4 regions of the Mesorhizobium sp. M0968 genome follow, and region 1 is predicted to be linked to each of the others. Evidence: predicted binding sites of a transcription regulator. Region 1 holds the regulator's gene; each other region holds the start of a gene.
What was found. Region 1 encodes LexA, which represses DNA repair genes until DNA is damaged. Its sites were predicted from a motif close to TGTTCNNNNTGTGTTCNG; they were not measured.
Positions count from the first base shown of each region.

Region 2: a site for LexA is predicted at 1,646-1,663, ahead of dnaE (DNA polymerase III subunit alpha). Genes of this name have one in related genera too.
Region 3: a site for LexA is predicted at 1,954-1,971, ahead of NKH67_RS01525 (helicase-related protein). Genes of this name have one in related genera too.
Region 4: a site for LexA is predicted at 2,066-2,083, ahead of NKH67_RS09335 (PA0069 family radical SAM protein). Genes of this name have one in related genera too.

Region 1 covers NZ_JAMYNL010000014.1:50,563-54,198, reverse strand. Annotated here, with positions in the region: gene kynU (kynureninase) at 1-742, opposite strand, end outside; gene lexA (transcriptional repressor LexA) at 1,190-1,924, shown strand; gene NKH67_RS22085 (ComEC/Rec2 family competence protein) at 1,918-3,636, opposite strand, start outside.
Region 2 covers NZ_JAMYNL010000002.1:8,608-12,243, forward strand. Annotated here, with positions in the region: gene dnaE (DNA polymerase III subunit alpha) at 1-1,382, opposite strand, end outside; gene NKH67_RS02900 (acetyl-CoA carboxylase biotin carboxylase subunit) at 1,957-3,636, opposite strand, start outside.
Region 3 covers NZ_JAMYNL010000001.1:284,979-288,614, forward strand. Annotated here, with positions in the region: gene NKH67_RS01515 (acetyl-CoA C-acetyltransferase) at 1-578, shown strand, start outside; gene phbB (acetoacetyl-CoA reductase) at 683-1,408, shown strand; gene NKH67_RS01525 (helicase-related protein) at 2,139-3,636, shown strand, end outside.
Region 4 covers NZ_JAMYNL010000004.1:289,976-293,611, forward strand. Annotated here, with positions in the region: gene rnhB (ribonuclease HII) at 1-668, opposite strand, end outside; gene NKH67_RS09335 (PA0069 family radical SAM protein) at 837-1,991, opposite strand; gene NKH67_RS09340 (glycosyltransferase) at 2,143-2,646, shown strand; gene NKH67_RS09345 (phytanoyl-CoA dioxygenase family protein) at 2,835-3,636, shown strand, end outside.

The DNA.
Region 1 (3,636 bases):
TGTCGGAAAGATGCCGCTCAGCCGCATAGATGAAGGCAGGCGCGCCCGGGCCGCCATTCAGATATTTGTAGGTGCAGCCAACGGCAAAATCGGCGTTTGCCTTGTCGAGTTCGACTGGCATCGCGCCGGCGGTGTGGCAGAGATCCCAGACGATCATCGCCCCGGCTTCCTGAGCCCTGCGCGTCAGCGCCGGCATGTCGCGCAGTTCGCCCGACTTATAGTTGACGTGGTTGACCAGCACCACAGCGGTGCGTTCGTCGATCAGCTCTTCGATGGTCGGCGCGTCGACTCCCGAGAGGCGCAGCAGCGTATCTTTTCGCGTCGAAACCACACCCTCGGCCATGTAGAGGTCCGTCGGAAAACTATCGCCCTCGGCGACGATGACCTGCCGCTCCGGTCGCATGGCCATGGCGGCGTGCAGCAGCTTGTAGATATTGACCGATGTCGTGTCGCAGACCACTGTCTGGCCGGCCGCGGCCCCGATCAGGCGCCCGAGCTGGTCGCCAAGTTCAAGCGGCATGTTGAACCAGCCGGCCGTGTTCCATGCGCGGATGAGATCATGCGACCATTCTTCGGTCGCGGCCTTGTGCAGTTCATCGAAAGCGGCACGTGAAGCAGCTCCTAGCGAATTGCCGTCGAGATAGATCACTCCTTGCGGCAACACAAAGCGGTCGCGCATCGCGCGCAGCGGATCCGCGGCATCCATCGCCTTTATGGCCACGAGATCGGGAATTCCTGTCATGATTTGTCTGCTCCCCCAAGATCCAACGCAACGCCGGACACGCATCGACTGTTCTTCCATTACTTGGTTGCGCGCAGCAAGGCTCCACCGGCGAGAAGCAGCCTGACCAGGCGGTGGAAACCGGGACTTAACCCGAGGTTGGCGTTTTGAGTTCGTTTCGTTCACGGTGCATTGACCAAACCGCACAGTCGATACGGGTTCAATTCCGTGCCTTTTGCCGACCGACGGCCGATGCCAGTGCCGCCTTCTAGGAGGCCAGAAGGGCGCAAACGAAAGCAGAATCAAGGCGATGAGGCTCGCGGCGGTGAAAATGCGTTACGCCGGTAGGGGACGTCGTTTGTTTCCCGAGCCTTAACGCATTCATTAAACTTTAAACAGTTGCGGAACACAACTGGAACAGATAGTGTTTGTTCTGGGTTTGTTTTTCTGATTCTGTTGGGGGTCGCTATGCTGACACGCAAACAACACGAACTGCTTATGTTCATCCACGAAAGGTTGAAGGAAAGCGGTATCCCGCCTTCATTCGACGAGATGAAGGAAGCGCTCGACCTGGCTTCCAAATCCGGAATCCACCGGCTGATTACGGCGCTGGAGGAGCGCGGCTTCATTCGCCGTTTGCCCAACCGGGCCCGTGCGCTGGAGGTGCTACGCCTGCCTGACTCGATCGCCCCCGGCCTCAATGCGGCACGCAAGTTCTCGCCGAGTGTCATCCAGGGCAGCCTTGGGCAAGGCGCCCCTCGGCAGGGCAAGCCGACATCGTCGCGCGTGCCCGCAGCCGGAAATGACGACGATGTCGTCGCCGCCGTTTCGATCCCGGTAATGGGCCGCATCGCTGCCGGTGTGCCGATCGACGCCATCCAGCACCAGACGCATTCGATTTCGGTGCCGCCGGATATGATCATGGGCGGCGAGCATTATGCGCTCGAGGTCAAAGGCGATTCGATGATCGAGGCCGGCATTTTCGACGGCGACACGGTGATCATCCGCAATGCCGATACGGCGAGCCCCGGTGAGATCGTGGTGGCACTGGTCGACGAGGAGGAAGCGACGCTGAAGCGGTTCCGCCGCAAGGGCGCCTCGATCGCCCTGGAAGCCGCCAATCCGGCCTACGAGACGCGCATCTTCGGACCAGACAGGGTCAAGGTGCAGGGCAAGCTCGTCGGACTGATCCGCCGCTACTGAGTTCCGCCCTTGGCGCCGGCTTTGGGATTGTCGGCCCTGCGGTATGGCGGCAGGCCCCGTGCCGCGCGTGAAAATTTCCGTTGCACGTGCCAGGGCCGGTATGATTTTTCGACGGCGAAGCGGATCTCGGCGCGTGTTGCCGCTTGTGGATCGAAATAGACGGCGGCACTTCCCGCGCGCGCCAGTTGCCGTTTGGTGACGACGAGGACCAGCCGGTCGTAGTAGCAGGGGTTATGGGCGGTGGCGTCGTCGATGACGATCAAGCTGGCAAAGGCGCAGGCTGGCCGCGCAGTATCGCGGTCCGTGGCTTGCGCGATGATCGCGCCGGATGGATGCCTGGCAAGGCAGAGGCCGTCCGTGCAAATGAACGGCATGCCCGGCGGCAGGTCGGCCGGATCGGCAATGTCGAATTGCGGGTCGTTCTTTCCAGGGGTTTCCGGCGCGACGATGGCCTCCGATGTGAGCGCGCGTTTCCAGTTGTCGATGGTGAACTCATTCGGGCGTGCCCGGTTGACCGCGAGTTCACCGCTGCCGATCGACAGCGCGACCAGCCGTGCGTCCTCCGAGACCAATACGTCGGGAATGCGTGTCTGCGTTGTCGTCAGCAAGCCGGCGAGCGCAAAAGGAAGTGCCGCCAGCCGCAACCACGTCGTCGCCATGCTGGCAATGACGAGGGCGATCGTCACCAGAAGGACGGATCTCAGCGAAATCAGCCCGACCGCATCGATCGGCGAGCGCTCCGAGATCCACCCGGACAGGGCGATCATCGCCGTCAGCCCCTTGCCCATGACATAGAGGAAAGGGCCATCCGCACCGAACGGCATCGCCAGCGCGCTGAGAACGGCGAAGGGCATGACGACCAGTGAGACGATGGGCATGATGGCCAGATTGGCGAACAGGCTGAGCGGCGCCACGCGCTGGAAATGCCATATGGCGAAAAGCGCCGTGGCGCTCCCTGCAATGATCGAGGTCATCGCCAGACCGCACATGCCCAGCAGGACCTTTCGAGTGGCAAGGCGTAGCGGCGACTGCCGCGGCGGCGGCGTGGTGGCCCTCCCGGCGCGGTAATCGGACCAGCCTGCATAGGCGCCGACAAGGGCCGCCGTCGCGGCGAAGGACATCTGGAAACTCGGACCGACCACCTCGTGCGGCGACACCAGGATGACCGCGATGGCCGAGATCGCCAGGTTGCGCATGGTGAGCGCGGCCCGGTCGACCAGCACGGCGATAAGCATCACCGCCAGCATGATGAAGCTGCGTTCGGCCGCCACGACAATGCCGGAAAAGACGAGGTAGGCCGCAATCGAAAAAAGCGCGGCGGCCGCGGCATACTTCTTGACCGGCCGTCGCGATGAGAAATCGGGAAACAGCGCAAAGGCACCCCGCAGCAGCGCCATGATGGTGCCGGCGACCAACGCCATATGCAGCCCCGAGATAGAGATGATGTGGTAGATGCCGGTGCGCCGCATCGCTTCGTTGATCTCCTCGGGAATGCCGGCGCGCACGCCGACGATCAGCGCAGCAGCAATCTCGCCCTCGGCACCGCCGATGCGGCTGCGGATATGGTCGGCGATGGATTCGCGCGCGTCTTCGATCGCGGAAGAAAGCTGCGCGGCAAGCGGCATGCTGCCCGACGACACGACTTTCGGATTGCCGAGAAAAAAGCCGCTGCCGCCGATACCGGCGAAATAGCTGTCGAACGAGAAATCATA
Region 2 (3,636 bases), on a different contig from region 1:
CGGCCGTATTTCTGCTGGACGTAGCGGATGACTTCCTCGCGCCGGTCCTGGCAGAAGTCGATGTCGAAGTCGGGCATAGACACGCGGTCGGGATTGAGGAAGCGCTCGAACAGCAGCGAAAAACGCAGTGGATCGATGTCGGTGATGGTCGTGGCATAGGCGACCAGCGAGCCGGCGCCCGAACCGCGGCCCGGGCCGACCGGAATCCCTTGTGCCTTGGCCCATTTGATGAAGTCGGCAACGATCAGGAAATAGCCCGGATATTTCATCTTCTCGATGACGCCGAGCTCGAAATCCAGCCTTTCGCGATATTGCTCGACCGTGTAGCCCGGCGTCGGGCCGTGCGCCGCCAGCCGCGCCTCCAGCCCTTCATGCGCCTGCCTGGCAAGCTCCTGCGCCTCCGCCTTGACCGCAGCATCGGCGTCGGCGACATCGCGGCCGGCAAAGCGCGGCAGAATCGGATTGCGGGTCTTCGGGTAATACGAGCAGCGCAGCGCGATCTCGACGGTGTTGTCGATTGCTTCCGGCAGGTCAGCGAACAGCCTCGCCATATCGGCCTGGCTTCTCAGGAAGTGGTCGGGCGAAAGGCGGCGGCGATTGTCGGCCGCCACCACGGAACCTTCGGCGATGGCGATCAGGGCGTCATGCGCCTCATAGTCTTCACGAGAGAAGAAAAACGCCTCGTTGGTGGCAACCAGCGGCAGATCGTGGCGGTAGGCGAGGTCGACCGACGACTGCTCGATGGCGCGGTCGTAACCGGAGACCCGCTCAAGCTCGACATAGAGCCGGTCGCCGAACAGGCCCTTGAGCGCCGACAGCCGGGTCTCGGCGAGTTCGCGGCGATCCTGTTTCAAGGCAGTGCCGATCGGACCGCGCGGCCCGCCCGTAAGGCAGATCAATCCGTCGGTGTGGCCCTGCAGCATCTCGCTCGTCAGATGCACCGCTTCGCCGGGCGGTGTCTCGAGGTAGACGCGGCTGACCAGCCTGACCAGATTGCCGTAGCCGGCCTCGGTTGCGGCGATCAGGACGACCGGCCGCATCTCCGGTCCTTGCCGCCTGCGGTCGCGCTGGCTGTCGCTCGCCTCGCCGGAAAAGGCGAGGTCGATCTGGCAGCCGATGATCGGCTGGATGCCATCCTTTACCGCCTTCTGGGCGAATTCCAGCGCGCCGAACAGATTGTTGGTGTCGGTGACGGCGATTGCCGGGCATTCGTCCTGCACCGCATGGCCGACGATCTTGCCGAGCTGCAAGGCACCTTCGAGCAGCGAATAGGCCGAATGCACGCGCAGATGAATGAATCGACGCGCCGCCGCCTCCGCCCGCGACGCCTTTGCATAGGCCTCGCGCAGCAAGGGATCGCGTGGAAGTCTTTCATCCGCCATGGTTTTTTCGCGCCGCCTGAAGGGACTCAGTCGATGAAGTTGTATTGTCGAGCGCCGGGTAGCACGAGTCCAGCGCTAGTGATTAGAGCTTTGGAGGTTTAGAGCAACCGCCGAAGCTGCCAATTTCCCCCTTTGTGGGGGAGATGTCCGGCAGGACAGAGAGGGGCGCTGTCCCGCCAACCTCAGGCTACAAACAAAACCCGCCTCGGCGGGCGGGTCGTTGGAGCCAATTAGCACCATAGCCAAATTAATAGCATAGCTGCCGGCACAAAGCAAGAACAAAATACGGCGCGACGGGGAAAAATTCGAGTTGTCCGTCTCCCGAGGGCGTATCCAGAGGATTGCAGGTCGCGTTCCTTCGCGCCCCCCTCTGTCCTGCCGGACATCTCCCCCATGAGGGGGGAGATTGGCCATCATCTCGGCTTTCGCCAATTTCCAACGTTGCAGGAGCGAGCTGGGCCCCGAAGCTGCCAATCTCCCCACTTTAGGGACACTTGAGGGGGAGATGTCCGGCAGGACAGAGGGGCGCGCTGTCCCGCCAACTTCAGACAGAGCGTCGAGGGCGGGTCCAACCTCACGCGAATTCCATGATCACAGCATCGACGGCAAGGCTGTCGCCGGGCTTGGCGTTGAGCTTCGAGACGATGAGGTCGCGCTCGGCGCGCAACACGTTTTCCATCTTCATCGCCTCGACCACGGCCAGCGTCTCGCCGGCCTTGACCTCCTGCCCCTCGGCAACGGCAATCGACACGACGAGGCCGGGCATCGGGCATAGCAGCATCTTCGAGGTATCCGGCGCCACTTTTTCCGGCATCAGCCTTTCGAGTTCGGCGGTGCGCGGCAGCATGGCGCGGGCTGTCACCGAGATGCCTTTCCAGGCGATGCGGAACCCATTCAGCACCGGCCTGACCTGCGCCGCGACCTTGCGGCCGCCGACCGCGCCGCGCCAGATGAGATCGCCCGGCCGCCAGTCGGAGGTCACCGTCAGCGGTTTGCCGCCGTCGATTGTGAGGTCGAGCTCCATCGGAATGGAAATCATGCCTTCGACGATGGCAACCGAAAGATAATCCCGGCCGATCTTCACCACCCAATCGCGTTTCAAGGCGCCCGAATGCGGCGCCAGCCGCCCGCCCAGCCGGTCGAGCCGGTCGCGGCGCAGCAGTTCGACCGCGGTGGCGATCGCGGCCAGCACCGCGTTTTCTTCGCTGTTCGGCACAATGGGCGCGAAGCCGTCGGGATATTCCTCGGCGATGAACGCCGTCGATAGCCGCCCTTCCCGCCAGCGCGGATGCTGCATCAGCGCCGCCAGGAACGGTATGTTGTGCTCGATGCCGTCGACGACGAAACTGTCCAGCGCTTCCGACATCGCGTCTATCGCCGCCAGCCGTGTCGGCGCCCAGGTGCACAGCTTGGCGACCATCGGGTCGTAGAACATCGAGATTTCCGAGCCTTCGGTAACGCCAGTATCGTTGCGGATAACGACCTCGCCGAATTTTCCCTCTTCCGGCGGCCGGTATTTCGTCAGCCTGCCGATCGACGGCAGAAAGTTGCGATACGGGTCTTCGGCATAGAGGCGGCTTTCCACCGCCCAGCCGTTCAGCTTGACGTCGCTCTGCTTGATGGCGAGCTTTTCGCCGGCTGCCACGCGGATCATCTGCTCGACCAGGTCGATGCCGGTGACGAGTTCCGTCACCGGATGCTCGACCTGCAGCCGCGTGTTCATTTCCAGGAAATAGAAGTTTTTGTCGCTGTCGACGATGAACTCGACCGTGCCGGCGCTCTGGTAGTCGACGGCCTTGGCCAGCGCCAGCGACTGCTCGCCCATGGCTTTGCGGGTCTTGGCGTCGAGGAACGGCGACGGCGCCTCCTCCACGACCTTCTGGTTGCGGCGCTGGATCGAGCATTCGCGCTCGCCGAGATAGAGCGTGTTGCCATGCGCGTCGGCGAGCACCTGGATTTCGATATGGCGCGGATCGACGATGAATTTTTCGATGAAGACGCGGTCATCGCCGAACGAGCTTTTCGCCTCCGACCGCGCCCGGTCGAAGCCGTCGCGCACCTCTGCCTTGCTCCAGGCGATGCGCATGCCCTTGCCGCCGCCGCCGGCTGAAGCCTTGATCATCACGGGATAGCCGATTTCGCCGGCTATTCTTTCGGCACGGGCGGCGTTTTCGACGACGCCGAGCCAGCCGGGCACCGTCGACACCTTGGCCGCGTTGGCGAACTTTTTCGATTCGATCTTGTCGCCCATCGC
Region 3 (3,636 bases), on a different contig from region 1:
CCTTTACAGTCAAGGGCAGGAAGGGCGACACCGTAGTCGACCAGGATGAATACATCCGCCACGGCGCGACAATCGATGCCATGACCAAGCTCAAGCCCGCCTTCGACAAGGAAGGCACGGTGACGGCTGCCAATGCTTCCGGCATCAACGACGGCGCCGCCGCCGTGGTGCTGATGACCGAAGCGGAAGCCGCAAGGCGCGGCATCACACCGCTGGTGCGTATCGTTTCCTGGGCGACCGCCGGTGTCGACCCGCAGATCATGGGGACGGGACCGATCCCCTCCTCGCGCAAGGCGCTGGCCAAGGCCGGCTGGTCGGTTGGCGACCTCGATCTGGTCGAAGCCAACGAGGCCTTTGCCGCGCAGGCCTGCGCCGTCAACAAGGACATGGGCTGGGATCCGGCCATCGTCAACGTCAATGGCGGCGCCATCGCCATCGGCCATCCGGTCGGCGCCTCGGGCGCCCGCATCTTCAACACGCTGGTCTACGAGATGCGCCGCAGAAGTGCCAAGAAAGGCCTTGCCACGCTGTGCATCGGCGGCGGCATGGGTGTTGCCATGTGCGTGGAAGCATTGTGATGAGACAAGCGATACGAATACGATGCTGGCGCAAAGCGAGTAGGGAATAGAGGGCAAACCCCACCGCTTCAACGCTCAGTCATCTGCATTTCCCGGGAGGACATATGATAAAGGTTGCAATCGTCACAGGCGGGTCGCGCGGCATCGGCGCGGCGATATCGGTCGCCTTGAAAAGCGCCGGCTATTCGGTCGCCGCAAACTACGCCGGCAATGAAGAAGCGGCGGCAAAGTTCAAGGCCGCGACCGGCATCCCGGTCTATAAATGGTCGGTCGCCGACTACGAGGCCTGCGCCGCCGGCATCAAACAGATCGAAGCCGATCTCGGTCCCGTCTCGGTGCTGGTCAACAATGCCGGCATCACTCGCGACGCGATGTTCCACAAGATGACCCGCGAGCAATGGAAAGAGGTCCTCGACACCAACCTTTCCGGCGTCTTCAACATGACGCATCCATTGTGGGGCGGCATGCGCGACCGCAAGTTCGGTCGCATCATCACCATCTCCTCGATCAACGGCCAGAAAGGCCAGGTCGGCCAGGTCAATTATTCGGCCTCGAAGGCCGGCGATATCGGCTTCACCAAGGCACTGGCCCAGGAAGGCGCGCGCGCCGGCATCACCGTCAACGTCATTTGCCCCGGCTACATCGCCACCGAGATGGTCAAGGCAATGGACGAGAAGGTCCTCAACGAGCGCGTCATCCCGCACATCCCGGTCGGCCGTCTCGGCGAGCCGGAGGAGATCGCGCGCTGCGTCGTCTTCCTCGCTTCCGACGATGCCGGTTTCATCACCGGCTCGACCATATCAGCCAATGGCGGCCAGTACGTCGCCTGATCGTTTGTCTTTACGTTGAGACAGATCCTCGCTTGGACGAACGGGCCTGCAAAACGGCCCGTTTCTATAGCGGTCTTCCCGTTGCAAGATCTCGATGCAGCACGCTGCCCCAATCCGGCACGCAAAGGTTAACGGCAAACTCGCAGCTTGTGCAAAAGCCGCCCGGCAGCCTGTGGATTCTCGGTGGAAAAGCTGTTCACGACACAACATGTTGCGGTGAACAAACCAAGAAACTTCAGCTATCGCTGATTCGTCGCCGATTCGTTCCGGCTTTGAGCGGAGCGTTAACGGCGAGAGCTGAAAACACCGCGAAATGATTAAAGCGCATTAGGAAACATCAATAATTTCATAATGTTGTGCGAAGCAGGTTGGCCAGCCACGACCATTCACCGGCAAAGGTTAACCGCAGTGCTCGCTTGGATGCCGCTTGCATAAATCGGGCCAGTTTCCGTGATTCAGCATGTGGTGAGGTATGCCGACAGAAAACCCAGATGTAGCCGTGAACAAACCCTGAATCAGCGCGAGTCAGTGATTCGTCGCTGATTCGTTCCAGACTCGTTCCAACTGTTAATCGGGAACAGATTTTCTGGCTTCGAACCAACCAATCGGCCTGCCCTCGGCATATTCCGCTTTCGCTTCGCGCCCGAAATCCCTATGTGTCGCCTGTCATACGCGGCCAATATGGGCGCGCTCCCGACAATGCGAGGCAGAGAGCCTTATTTCCAGGCCGATGAACATCCATCCGAAACATACTGAACCGCTGATCCTGTCGGGTCGAGACGTGACGGCCGTGCTCGGCCCGACCAACACCGGCAAGACCCATCTCGCTATCGAGCGCATGGTGGCGCATGAAAGCGGCGTCATCGGCCTGCCGCTCAGGCTGCTTGCCCGCGAGGTCTATACGCGCGTCTGCGAGAAGGTCGGCGCCCATAAGGTTGCGCTCATCACCGGCGAGGAAAAGATCCAGCCGGCTGGCGCGAAATACTCGGTCTGCACCGTGGAAGCGATGCCGCGCGAGACCGACGCCGCCTTCGTTGCCATCGACGAGGTCCAGCTCGCCGGCGATCTCGAACGCGGACACATCTTTACCGATCGCATCCTGCATCTGCGCGGCCGGCAGGAGACGCTGCTGCTGGGCGCGGCCACCATGCACGGCATCCTGCAGCGCCTGCTGCGGGGCGTGTCCGTGGTGACCCGGCCACGCCTGTCGCACCTTGCCTATGCCGGCTCGAAGAAGCTGACCCGCCTGCCGCGGCGCACGGCGATCGTCGCCTTTTCGGCCGACGAGGTCTATGCCATCGCCGAGCTGATCCGCCGCCAGCAGGGCGGTGCCGCCGTCGTGCTCGGCGCACTCAGCCCGCGCACCCGCAACGCCCAGGTGGCGCTGTTCCAGTCGGGCGACGTCGACTACCTCGTCGCCACCGACGCCATCGGCATGGGCCTCAACCTCGACCTCGACCACGTCGCCTTCGCCCAGAACCGTAAATTCGACGGCTACCAGTACCGCAACCTGACGGCGGCCGAGCTCGGCCAGATTGCCGGCCGCGCCGGCCGGCATCTGCGCGACGGCACCTTCGGCGTCACCGGCCAGGTCGATCCGCTGGATGATGAACTGGTCAACAAAATCGAGGCGCATGATTTCGACCCGGTGAAAGTACTGCAGTGGCGCACCGCGCATTTCGATTTCGCCAACCTTGATGCGCTGAAGCGCTCGATCGAGACCAACGCCCCGGTCGAAGGCCTGACGCGCGCGCTGCCGGCCGTGGACGCGCAGGCGCTCGAGCATCTGTCGCGCGACGAGGACGTGCGGGCACTCACCACCGATGCCAGGCGCGTGGCGCTGCTTTGGGAAGCCTGCGCGCTGCCCGACTACAGGAAGATCGCGCCGGCCCAGCACGCCGACTTGATCGCCTCCATCTACATGGACCTTGCCAGGCATGGCCATGTCGACGAGAACTACATGGCCGAGCAGGTGCGCCGTGCCGACACAACCGAAGGCGACATCGACACGCTGTCGCACAGGATTGCCCAGATCCGCACATGGACCTTCGTTTCCAACCGGCCCGGCTGGCTGGCCGATCGGGCACACTGGCAGGAAAAGACGCGCGAAATCGAAGACAGATTGTCGGATGCGCTGCATGAGCGGTTGACGAAACGTTTTGTAGACCGCAGGACTTCCGTCCTCATGCGGCGCCTTAGAGAAAACACGATGCCTGAAGCCGAAATCA
Region 4 (3,636 bases), on a different contig from region 1:
TCCAGCACCTCGGTGCCGCCGAACCGGAACGGCGCGAAGGAGGCGCGGTGCAGCCGTGCCACTGGCCCGTGCAGATCGATCGCCGTGCGATGGCGGACAGTGGCGTAGCCCATATGCAGTTCGAAGCCGTAACGCGCATGATGGCTGCCGCAGCCGCACATCATGCGGTCGCGCATCACCTTGGCGACGATCGAGGCTGCGGCGATCGACTGCGAGCGCTGGTCGCCCTTGATCAGTGCTTTGCCCTCGCAGGGCAGGCCGGGCGGCACGTCGCGGCCGTCGGCCAGTGCCAGCTTCGGCCGGATTGACAGGCCGGCCACGGCACGGCGCATCGCCTCCAGGCTGGCCTTGAGGATGTTGGAGGCATCGATGCCTTCGGCGCTGACCGAGGCCATCGATACGGCGAGCGCGGAGCCGAGGATTTTCAGGAACAGCGCCTCACGCTGCAAATGCGTCAGCCGCTTGGAATCGTCGAGGCCGTCGGGGATGTTGGCGGGATCGAGCACCACCGCTGCCGCCACCACCGGCCCGGCGAGCGGGCCGCGGCCGGCCTCGTCCATCCCCGCCACCGGCCAAAGGCCTTCGGCCATCGCCCTCGTCTCGAACGAGAAGTCGGGTTTCTCGACGATTTCGAAGAGAAGCGGAGAATCGGAACGCGGGCGAGCCATGGTGCGGCGAGGTTCGCATCGGCTCCGATTCTCCGCAAGTCCCCTCCGGGTCGGGCGGGGCACCGGACCAGGAGGGGGCTACCGTCTGCAAGCCCGGGGACAGGACAGGCCGGACGGGATTTTTTGCCCGTTGCCGGCCGTTTCAACCGGCTGGCGCGAGACGCTTTGTCACAGCAGCATCAGCTGCTCGGTAGCCTTGGCGGCGGGGACGAACTGGTCGGTCCTGAGCGAGCGCCGCTCGGCGTTGAGGCCGAGCCGTTTGGCAGCGATCTCGAAACGCCGGCCGATCTGCCAGGCATAGGGACCGGAGCCTTTCATGCGCTTGCCCCATTCCGAATCGTAGTCCTTGCCGTCGCGCATCGAACGGATCAGCGACATGACGTGGCGATAGCGATCGGGATAATGGCGCAGCAGCCAGTCCTTGAAGATCGGCGCGACCTCCAGCGGCAAGCGCAGCAGCACATAGCCGGCCTCGCGCGCGCCCGCTGCCTGCGCCGAATCGAGGATGCGCTCCATCTCCGGGTCGGTCAGTCCGGGGATGATCGGCGCGACCATCACCGAGGCCGGAATGCCGGCGTCCGAAAGCTGCCTGATCGCCTCCAGCCGCTTGGTCGGCGTCGACGCTCGCGGCTCCATCGTTCTGGCCAGCATCCTGTCCAATGTCGTCACCGACAATGCCACCTTGGCCAGCCCGCGTTCGGCCATGCGTGACAGAATGTCGATGTCACGCGTCACCAGCGCCGACTTGGTGACGATGCCGACCGGATGGCCGCGCGCCTCCAGCACTTCGAGGATCTCGCGCATGATCCGGTATTGCTTCTCGATCGGCTGATAAGGATCGGTATTGGTGCCGATGGCGATGGTGCGCGGCTGGTAATTATCCCTGGACAATTCCTTGTCGAGCAGCCGCGCCGCATCCGGCTTGGCAAACAGCTTCGATTCGAAATCCAGCCCCGGCGACAGGCCCATGAAGCTGTGCGTCGGCCGCGCGAAACAATAGACGCAGCCATGTTCGCAGCCGCGATAGGGATTGATCGAGCGATCGAAGGAGATGTCGGGCGATTCGTTGCGCGTGATGATGGTGCGCGGCTTCTCGACCTGTACCTCGGTCTTGAACGGCGGCAGCTCCTCCAGCGAATTCCATCCATCGTCGAACACATGCCGGCTGACCGGCTCGAAACGGCCGGACGGATTGATGCCCGCCGACCTGCCGCGATTGCGGTCCGGACGGACACGCATGCCGCTCTGCTCGATCATCGCATTCGCCATTTCGGCCCTGCCAGCGCCGAAGGCTGCAATATCGGCACGCACGATCTGTTCCATCTTGGCCCTTTCCCAGGGACTGTCCGCCCGCTGTCGAATCGCTCTGCTCATGAATGTATTCCTATCGTATCGATGAGAACAAAGCAAGAACTTTCTCGCGGTGCGCCGCAAAAACTGGCGCTGCCCGCCGCTTTCCGCTATTCGGCTAAACATGCTCAGCGTCCTGATCGAAACCCTGAATGACGAGGAGGGCCTTGCCCGCACGCTCGCCTCGCTGATCGGCGGCGCGGTCGAAGGCGTGGTGCGCGACGTTCTCGTCTGCGACACCGGCTCGACCGATCAGACGCACCGCGTCGCCGAACATGCCGGCTGCCACTATGTCAGCGGCGGCATCGCCGCCGGCATCAGGCAGGCCAAGGGCGACTGGCTGCTCTTGCTGGAACCGGGCGCGCGGCTGGGAGAGGGCTGGATCGACGAGGTCGTCGCCCATACCGCCAGGCAAACCATGGCGGCGCGGTTCTCGCGGGCACGCGGCAGCCGCACGCCGTTCCTGTCGCGCGTCTTTGCCGGAAATCGCGCTCTCGCCGAAGGCTTGGTGATCAGCAAGCGTCAGGCCGCGGCGCTGTCGAAGAACGCCCGCAGCGCCGAAGCGATCGCCCGCGGCCTGGCGACCAGGAGGCTCCACGCCGAGATCTGGGTCGCGCCGCGGAAGTGACGGCTTACCGTCCCGGTTATGGGAACTCCGCCCAAGCACATTTTCTGGCGGGTCGTCGTTTATTGTGCATTGCACAAAATCTGGCCGGGGGTTACCATTCCCGGCGATATGGGCGAATAGGGTTTGGGGTGTGCCGGAGCGGCGACGACTAACGTCGATGCTGTTCCCTCGACATTTTGAGGACCCCGATGACCCTTTCAAGCCCTGACAAGTCCGGCGCTGCAAGCCTCGAGGCGATCGCACGAAACGGCGGCACGCTGCGCCGCATCGCCGCCCGCATCCCGACCTATCTTTCCGACCTTCGCGAGAATCCGGCATGGCTGCCGATGTTCATGCTGGCCCGCACCATGCCGGCGCGGCGCCTGCACTGGCGCGGTGCAAAGCCCGTTCCGCCGGCGCGCAATGTCGGTGAAACGATGTTCGCCGGCGTCGATCGCGATGCCGTCGTCGGCGCGCTGCGGACGGAGGGGCTCTATTCGGGCCTGATGCTGCCGGCCGCCATCCATGAGGAGATTGTCCGCTTCGCCGAGCGCACGCCATGCTTCGGCAATTTCGACCGTCGGCTGGAATTCCTGCCCGAAAAACACGCCGATGCCGAAAAGCATTTCGGCCGCCCGCTGCTCAGCGGTCACTATTTCGAACGGGTCCTCGACTGCAACGCTGCGGTCGCCGTGCAGCGCGATCCGCTGCTTCTCGATATCGCAGCGCACTATCTCGGCAGCCAGGCCAAGCTGATCACCACCCGCGTCTGGTGGAGCTTTCCGACCGGTGGCGTCTCGGACGCCGACAAGAACATGGCCTCGCTCGGCAAATACCATTTCGACCTCGACGACTGGCGCATGCTGAAGTTCTTTTTCTACCTGGTGCCGGTCGACGCCGACACTGGGCCGCATGTCTATGTCCGCGGCTCCCATAACCGCCGCATCCTGAAGCATCAGCTGACGCTGCTGGTCGGCCATTCGGCGGAAGAGGTGCTGGGCGTCTACGGCG